Regions from separate parts of the Weizmannia sp. CD-2023 genome, predicted to be linked through region 2. Evidence: a T-box and tRNA genes for the amino acid it is inferred to sense, from the RefSeq annotation. Region 2 holds a T-box; the other holds one or more tRNA genes.
What was found. The T-box of region 2 lies ahead of leuS (leucine--tRNA ligase). A T-box ahead of a tRNA ligase gene usually reads a tRNA of that ligase, here a tRNA-Leu.

Region 1: it encodes a tRNA-Leu, which carries the amino acid that the T-box ahead of leuS (leucine--tRNA ligase) is inferred to sense. The anticodon was not compared.

The regions. Positions count from the first base shown of each region.
Region 1 is NZ_JARTJQ010000093.1:3,156-7,583, reverse strand. It holds partial or broken gene P9687_RS13890 (M20/M25/M40 family metallo-hydrolase) at 1-301, shown strand, start outside; gene P9687_RS13885 (DUF3311 domain-containing protein) at 361-555, shown strand; gene P9687_RS13880 (sodium:solute symporter family protein) at 552-2,021, shown strand; tRNA gene P9687_RS13875 (tRNA-Leu) at 2,173-2,256, shown strand; gene P9687_RS13870 (four-helix bundle copper-binding protein) at 2,513-2,836, opposite strand; gene P9687_RS13865 (YkyA family protein) at 3,111-3,764, opposite strand; gene P9687_RS13860 (polysaccharide deacetylase family protein) at 3,761-4,428, opposite strand, start outside.
Region 2 is NZ_JARTJQ010000002.1:6,296-10,723, forward strand. It holds gene P9687_RS00190 (hypothetical protein) at 1-96, opposite strand, end outside; gene leuS (leucine--tRNA ligase) at 222-2,636, opposite strand; T-box leader at 2,705-2,911, opposite strand; gene P9687_RS00200 (MDR family MFS transporter) at 2,966-4,153, opposite strand.

The sequences.
Region 1 (4,428 bases), on a different contig from region 2:
TCAATACGTGAAAGGTTATCGTCCCGTTATCAACGATCCGGAAGTCACGGCAAAGCTGCGTGAAGTACTGGTTGAGGCATTTGGCGAAGATGCCATTCAAGACGGCGTTCCAACCATGGGTGGGGAAGATTTTTCCGGATTCCAGCAAAAGGCGCCCGGCACATTCTTTTTTATCGGGGCCGGAAATGCGGGCAAAGGCATCGTTTATCCCCACCATCACGCCCGCTTTACTGTGGATGAGGATGTATTGCCTTACGGGGTGAAAGCGTTCGTCGCCGCCAGCCTGACGTTAACTGCCTGAAAAGGATCAGCCGCTTCCTTCAGGTTGGCCTTTTACACTAAAAAAAGTGAGGTTTTCAAATGAAATTTGTCCTTGCATCACTCCCATTTCTTGCTTTAGTCATTGGCATGTTTTTTGCCAACCGTACCGATCCGATGATTCTCGGAATGCCTTTTATCATGTTCTGGACCGTGTTGTGGGTTGTTTTATCGACGGTTGTGATGTTCATTATCTATAAAACCGATCCGAAAAACCAAAGGGGGGATGCCGAATGAACAGCGCACTCCTTGTTATCCTCGTATTTTTGCTAGTGTCACTCTATCTTGGCATCCGGGCCCGTCGGGGCAAGCAAATGAACCTTGAACAGTGGGCAACCGGCGGCAGAAGTTTTGGAACACTGTTTGTATTCTTGCTAAGTGCCGGTGAAATTTACACGACTTTCACTTTTCTCGGCGGCAGCGGATGGGCTTACGGCAAAGGAGGGCCAACGCTTTATATACTCTGGTACGGCTCATTGGCCTATGTTCTTTCCTATTGGCTGCTTCCGGCCATTTGGCGTTATGCAAAAGAACATAAGCTGTTGTCCCAATCCGATTTTTTCGCGAAAAAATACAATAGCCCCGCACTCGGTGTCCTTGTTTCGATTATCGGCATCATTGCCATGATCCCGTACCTTGTTTTGCAGTTAAAAGGGCTCGGCAGTATCGTCAGCATTGCTTCTTACGGCTCAATTTCTTCCGGCGTTGCCATTTGGATCGGCGTGATTGCGGTAACCATTTATACGACGATTTCAGGCGTACACGGAACAGCCTGGACATCCGTCATGAAAGATGCATTGGTTTTGGCCGTCGTCGTTTTTCTCGGCATTTATCTCCCCGTTCATTATTTTGGCGGCTTTTCAGATATGTTTCATGCCATTGACCAGGCAAAACCCGGCTTTCTTGCGCTCCCGCACCAAGGGATGAGTGTATATTGGTTCATTTCGACCGTTTTGCTGACGGCACTTGGTTTTTACACGTGGCCGCATTCTTTTGCCGCCTCCTTTACAGCGAAAAATGAAAAAACGTTCCGCCGCAATGCGGTGATTTTTCCGCTGTATCAGTTGATCCTGTTGTTCGTATTCTTTGCCGGTTTTGCGGCGATTCTGGCTGTGAAGCAGGCACTTGAAGGAGCAGCAACCGATAATGCGCTGCTCGTTCTTTCTATTGAAAGCTTTCCGCACTGGTTTGTCGGCGTCCTCGGCGCTGCCGGTCTGTTATGTGCGCTGGTACCGGGGTCGCTGCTGTTGATGAGCGCATCCACGATGATTTCGAAAAACTTGTTTAAAGTATTTAAGCCGGACGCCAATGAAACACAAGTGGCCAATGTTGCCAAATACTTGGTTCCGGTCGTATCTTTAATTGCCCTCTACTTCACATTTAACGGTGGGCAAACCATTGTTGCCCTGCTGTTGATGGGGTACAGCATGGTTACGCAATTTTTCCCGGCGATCGTATTTAGCTTTATGAAAAATAACCCGATTTCAAAAGCAGGAGCATTTGCCGGAATTGTTGCGGGCGAACTTGTCGTTTCCTATGTGACGATCACGAATCAGACGGTTGCGACGCTGTTGCCGTTTATGCCGCAAGCAGTCAAAGACTTAAATACCGGGATCATCGCCATGGTTTTGAACCTGATTGTAACCTTTGCCGTGAGTGCTTTTACAAGAGACAGACAAAAAAGCGTTGAAATGGCTGCGTAAACTATTTTCCAAAAAGGAGCCGTGCATGCACGGCTCCTTTTTTAACAAGCTTTCCAGGGATCCAAAAAAATTTTAAAAAAGGTATTGCTTTTTTCAACCGGGCATTATATAATAAATTTGTCGCTGATGAGGCGAACAAAAACAAAACAATGCGGATGTGGCGGAATCGGCAGACGCGCTAGATTCAGGTTCTAGTGGTGGAAACACCGTATGGGTTCAAGTCCCTTCATCCGCATCACAAAAAGCAAGGGTTTCAGTTTATGGCTGGGATCCTTGCTTTTTTATTTTGATATTAAATTTCCTGCTGCATTGTTCCGGAGACCAAGAAATATAAAAAAATACATCGAATTGTTTTCTGCCGGCCATCCATGATTTAAACTGGCGATCCAATTTTTATTTTCTTCCGTTTGCTTAAGCTTAAACACATCATTCCCGTTTTATTGATTTTGCTAAAAGCCGGTTCCCTTTTTGATAAGGGAACCGGCTTTGTGTCAGGCCATTCTCCGGCAAGCTTCCGCACAGCGCAAGCATGCTTCGGCGCATTTTTGACAATGGTCATGGCTGTATTTCCTGCATTCCTCCCCACATGCTTCGCAAATTTCCGCACACAAATTGCAAATTTGCATCACAAACGGGCTGTTGCTTTGCATCGCTTGCAATGCCAAAGCACAAATATTTGCGCATTCTCTGTCCATGCGGATACAGCCAGCCATCATTTTCACATTGTCTTCCTTTAAACAGGCACTGTAACACTGATTACAGGCTTCCATACACTCCTGGCAGGCTTTGATGCATTCTTCATAGGACGTGCCCATTTTTATCCACCTCCAAATTGTCTTCCCCTATTTTTTGCCCGTTCTGTTGAACATCCAAACTGCAACATTTCTGCACATTTTCTTATTTATGTATGATTATTTTCGCTTAATTAAAGACCGATAAAGCAGATTTCTTTTAAAATATATAGGATTCTACTCCAAATCGAAAACGATCAATCTGTATCATCCAATTTCACAGTCGTTTTCCTGTCCCGAAAAAGAAGCCCGAGAACCGGCATAAGCCGAGCTCGGGCTTTTTAAAAAAGCGTCCAATTTAATAAAGTCCTGCTTTTTTAAAATACTTATCTTTTTCGCGATTATACCGTTTCGTATCCTGGTTGAATTGGCGAATCGTTTCTTCCATTTTCCCATTGTATTCATTTATTTTTTTAATTTGTTCGTCTAACTCATCCGGGCTGAACTTCTCCAGATTTTCATAAAAGGTGCCTTGTAACGCCAATTGTTTTTTATAATCATCAAAAAAAGTGTTCATATATTTTTTACGTTCATCCATGATGGTGAGCAGCTTCCGTGCTTGTTTCTGCTGCCCGCTATCTTTAATTTGCTCCACGTTCTCTTTTATAGATGCCGATTGTTCATATGCCTTTTGAAAATTCTTTTTGGATTCCCGCAGCTCTTTCTGCTGCTTTTCGGTATAGTTGTCCGCCTTTTTTAATTTCTGCTTCACTTCCGGGCGGTTTTCGTCATTCAGTTCAAGCTGGTTTAGATCAGCATAAACGGATGCCACTTTTTCTTTGTATTCGTCCAGCTTCTCCTGGTTCGCAACAAAATCTTTTTCATACGAGGCGGATTTCTTTAATTTTTCGTATATGCTGTCCGCTTGTTTTTTGTCTGAATGGCAGCCGGCAAGAAGCAAAAGAAGCCCCGGCAACATCATTCCCAATACAATAAATCTTTTCACCCTCATCTTCTCCCCGTTTCAACTGGATGGTGGATTGGGTGACAGCGGCCTTCACACGGAAACGTTACCGGGGGCGTTTCATTGGTCAACACTTTTGTTTTATAGCCCTGCTTTTTGATAAACTTTAGCAACTTCGGCAAATATTTAACGGTTTCCGGTTTGTCATGCAAAAGGATGACCGGCGTTTCCCCCGCTTGTTTTTTTTGCCGGATTTGCTGAATCGTATACTGGACATAGCGTCCATTTTTTAATTCCCAGTCACTGCTGTCCACGTTCCAATCCCAAATGTGGAAACCACTTTTATCCAGTAAATCGCGCATTTCATCTGTTAAATACGGAATACTTCCATACGGGAGGCGTACCATATAAGATTTTACACCCGCCACGTTTTCCAATATTCTTTGATCCTCAGCCATTTCGTTTAATGGCGCGGACGTACTGCTGTAAATTGTTCTTGCTTTATGTGTGATCCCGTGCAGTGCAAGCCCGTTTCCATCTTTTAGCATGCGTTTTACGACTGCCGGATGCTCTTTCATCCTCGGCCCGAGCATGAAAAAGGTAGCTTTCATCTGATAAGTTTCCAACAGATCCAATAACTGGTTGGCCGCACTCGACGGGCCGTCATCAAATGTTAAGTAAATGGCATTTTCTTTCAGATCTTTCTCGTTTT
Region 2 (4,428 bases):
GTAAAGCAGCAATGATTTCATTTTTTCTGCCTCAAACAGCGCGCGGGACAAATAGGCCAGCCCTGCCCCTGCCAAAAGTGAAAATAAAAGAACCATCTTTTTTCCCCTTTTTTGTGGTTGATAGTCCTAGTTTGCCATTTCACAAACAAATTATGAATTTCACGCATAAAAAACGGGGCTTACGGCCATTTCACCGTAAAACCCCGTTTTCCGGAAATCCATCAGTTTGCCACAATGTTGACGAGTTTGCCCGGTACGGCAATGATTTTGCGAATCGTTTTTCCTTCCGTAAATTCCTTGATTTTTTCATCCGCAAGCGCGAGTTTTTCCATGTCCTCGCGGCTCATATTGCGGTCGATCTTTACTTTGTTGCGCACTTTGCCATTTACCTGAAGGACAATTTCCACTTCATTTTCGATGAGTTTTGAAGCATCAAAAGCAGGCCATGCTTCATATGTGATCGTCCCGCTGTGGCCAAGTTTTTCCCACAGTTCTTCGGCAATATGCGGGCAAAACGGCGACAGCAGTTTGACGAAGCCTTCCACATACGTTTTCGGTATCACTTCCACTTTATAGGCATCGTTGATAAACACCATTAATTGCGAAATGGCCGTGTTAAAATGAAGGGCATCGATATCTTCTGTCACTTTTTTGACCGTCAGATGATACGTTTTTTCCAGTGCCGGATTGGCCTTGTCCTGGATTTTTTCTGACAGGCTGCCGTCTTCATTCACAAACAGGCGCCAAATCCGGTCAAGGAAGCGGCGGGAACCGTCAAGGCCGTTCGTCGACCACGGGATCGATGCATCCAAAGGGCCCATGAACATTTCGTACAGCCGGAGCGTATCGGCCCCGTGTGACTCAAGAATGTCATCCGGATTAACGACATTGCCGCGCGATTTGCTCATCTTTTCATGGTTCGCGCCCAGGATCATGCCTTGGTTGAACAATCTTTGGAATGGTTCTTTCGTTGACACCACCCCGATATCGTACAAAAATTTATGCCAGAAGCGGGCATACAGCAAGTGCAGCACCGCATGCTCGGTTCCGCCGATGTACAGGTCAACCGGCAGCCATTTTTTCAGCTTTTCCGGATCGGCAATCGCTTTATGATTTTTCGGATCGATGAAACGGAGGAAGTACCAGCAGCTTCCCGCCCATTGCGGCATTGTGTTTGTTTCGCGCCGGCCTTTTTTCCCTGTTTTCGGATCGACAACATTGACCCAGTCTTCCACATTCGCAAGCGGTGATTCACCTGTTCCGCTCGGTTTGATTTCCTTCATTTTCGGAAGCATGAGTGGCAGCTCTTCTTCCGGCACGGCCGTTATGGTCCCGTCTTCCCAGTGGATAACCGGGATCGGCTCGCCCCAGTAACGTTGGCGGCTGAACAGCCAGTCACGCAGGCGGTATGTCACTTTCTTCTGTCCGATCCCTTTTTCTTCGAGCCACTCGATCATGCGTTTAATCGCTGCCTGTTTATCCAGCCCGTTTAAAAATCCGGAATGGACGTGTTCGCCGTCACCGGTATAGGCTTCTTTTTCAACGTTGCCGCCTGCGACGACTTCTTTAATCGGCAAATCGAATTTGCGGGCAAATTCATAGTCGCGTTCGTCATGGGCCGGCACCGCCATGATTGCGCCTGTCCCGTAGCTCATTAATACATAATCGGCAATCCAGATTGGCATTTTTTCGCCGTTCGCCGGGTTCACGGCATACGCCCCCGTAAATACGCCGGTTTTGTCTTTCGCAAGGTCCGTCCGTTCAAGGTCGCTTTTTAATTGCACCTCGGCAATGTAAGCCTGAACTGCATCGGCCTGCTCATCTGTTTTGATTTTATCCACAAGCGGGTGTTCCGGCGCAAGCACGGCATAGGTCGCCCCGAACAGCGTATCCGGGCGGGTCGTGAAAACGGTAAACGTTTCATTTGTGCCTTCAACCTGGAATGTCACTTCCGCCCCTTCCGAACGGCCAATCCAGTTGCGCTGCATATCCTTAATGTTTTCCGGCCAATCCAGCTCCTCAAGGTCTTCAAGAAGGCGGTCTGCATAGGCGGTAATTTTCAACATCCACTGGCGCATCGGTTTGCGGATGACCGGATGCCCGCCGCGTTCGCTCTTGCCGTCAATGACTTCTTCGTTTGCCAGCACGGTTCCGAGCGCAGGGCACCAGTTGACTGGCACTTCATCAATATAAGCAAGCCCCTTTTTCCACAGCTGCAGAAAAATCCACTGCGTCCATTTATAATATTCCGGATCAGATGTGTTGATTTCCCTATCCCAATCATAAGAAAACCCGATCGATTTCATCTGGCGGCGGAACGTATTGATATTTTGAATCGTGAAAACAGCCGGATCATTGCCGGTATCAATCGCATACTGCTCAGCCGGAAGCCCGAATGCATCCCACCCCATCGGATGGAGGACATTATATCCTTGCATCCGTTTCGTCCGCGACACGATGTCGGTCGCCGTATAGCCTTCCGGGTGCCCGACGTGAAGGCCTGCCCCCGACGGATACGGAAACATATCCAGGCAATAAAATTTCGGTTTATTTTCGTCTTCACCGGTACGGAACGTGTGATGCTCTTCCCAGTACTGCTGCCATTTCTTTTCGATTTTCCGGTGGTCAAAACTCATGACAGACTCCTCCTTTTTTATGTATCGACATTGACAATATAGGACGCAAAAAACCTCCCATCCCAAGAAAAAGGGACGAGAGGGTTCTCCCGCGGTACCACCCAAATTAGTGCAAGCACTCACTTTAAGTCCTTAACGCGGAATACGGCAAATACTAAAACGGGTTCATATTTGCAACTCAAAGGCGAGTTCACGGGGCTCTCTGATTGGCTTGCACCTTCCGCCAATTCTCTTGTTTCAGCGCCGCCGTTACTACTCCTTGTCAACGTTCTTCTATCGTTTATTCAATTTATAACCTATTTTACAGAAATTCATTCCCAGTTTCAATATTATTTTCCTGTTGCCCCAGAATGTGATTTTTCCACGAGTGGGCGGTCATATAACAAGGCCAATAAAAGGGAAATAGCGAGAAAAATAATGAGCAACCCGAACAATGCCTTCATGCCGAATGCATCTGCGACAAACCCGCCAACAACAGGGCCAATCATTCTGCCGCATGTTGCGACACTGTTGATGATGCCCTGGTAAAACCCTTCCCGCCCTTTCGGCGAAAGTGTATTGGCAACGGCGGGCACGGCCGGCCAGACAAGCATTTCCCCAACCGTTAAAATGCCCATTGCCACTAAAAAACCGGCAAAATGCCCGGCAAAGGCAACGACAGCGAATGACAGCATAAAAATGGCCGTCCCAACAACAATTTGCTGTTTGACTTCCGGCAAGAACCGCTTTAAAAACGGCAAAAGGAGCGGCTGGCCGAGCACGATGATCGCGCCATTCAATGTCCAAAGAAAGCTGTATTTGTTCAGCGATATATGAAGCGTCTGCGTATAAGTGGAAATCGTGGCCGTCCATTGCGTGTACGCCGTCCATGCCAGGAAATAAGCAAAGCATAACAGGATGAGTGATGCCACTTGCGCCCGTCCTGCACGTTTGGCAGAAGCAGCGGCTGCGCCCGCATATCCGGCATGTTTTTCGGCAATATTCCGGTAGCCGAAGATAGCAATCGCCATAAAAACAAGAAAAAGTGCAAGATTCGCTGCAAAAATAAGGTCAATGGAATAGGAAGCAATCACACCGCCCAGCGCGGCACCGAGTGCAACCCCGATGTTGTTGGCGACATAGATGGCATTGAACGCTTTTCTCCCTCCGCCTTTCCAAGCCGCGCCCGCCATTGCAAGGATCGCCGGGCCGATCATGCCGGAACCGAGCCCGATGGCACCGAGGAAAAATACATAATCCGGCCAAGCGTGGTTCCATGTCAAGCCGGCAAGCGCCGCGGCAGAGATCAAGCCACCCAGTATTACGGAACGGTAACCTCCGATTTTATCATGCAAATATCCACCCAAAAGACTGCCGATGACGCTTGTAAAATTATTCAGCATGAGCACAAGCCCGGCGATAAACAGCGATTTACCGAGATGATCGTGGATATAGATTGAATTTAACGGCCATAAAAAAGAAGCGCCAGTCATGTTGACAGCCATGCCAATGACAAGCAGCCACACAGTTTTTGGCAAAATGAATGCCCCCCTGCTAATGAATCGATCAAAGGAAATTGTAGGGGTTTTTCCCGACAGTTACAAGCATTCTTGCAAAATATAAATATTATGGCAATTCCCCGTCCTCTACTTGATCCAACATTTGCATTAAAAGCGGGATAAGGCCCGTGCCCTATCCCGCTTTCATGAATCCGGCCGGCTTTTCTTGTTGTTTTTCCTAATTTTAACGTGCCGAAACTGCTCCCATATTCCCGTTGTTCCCGCCGGATTTTTCGCTGGGTTACTTGCCTGGC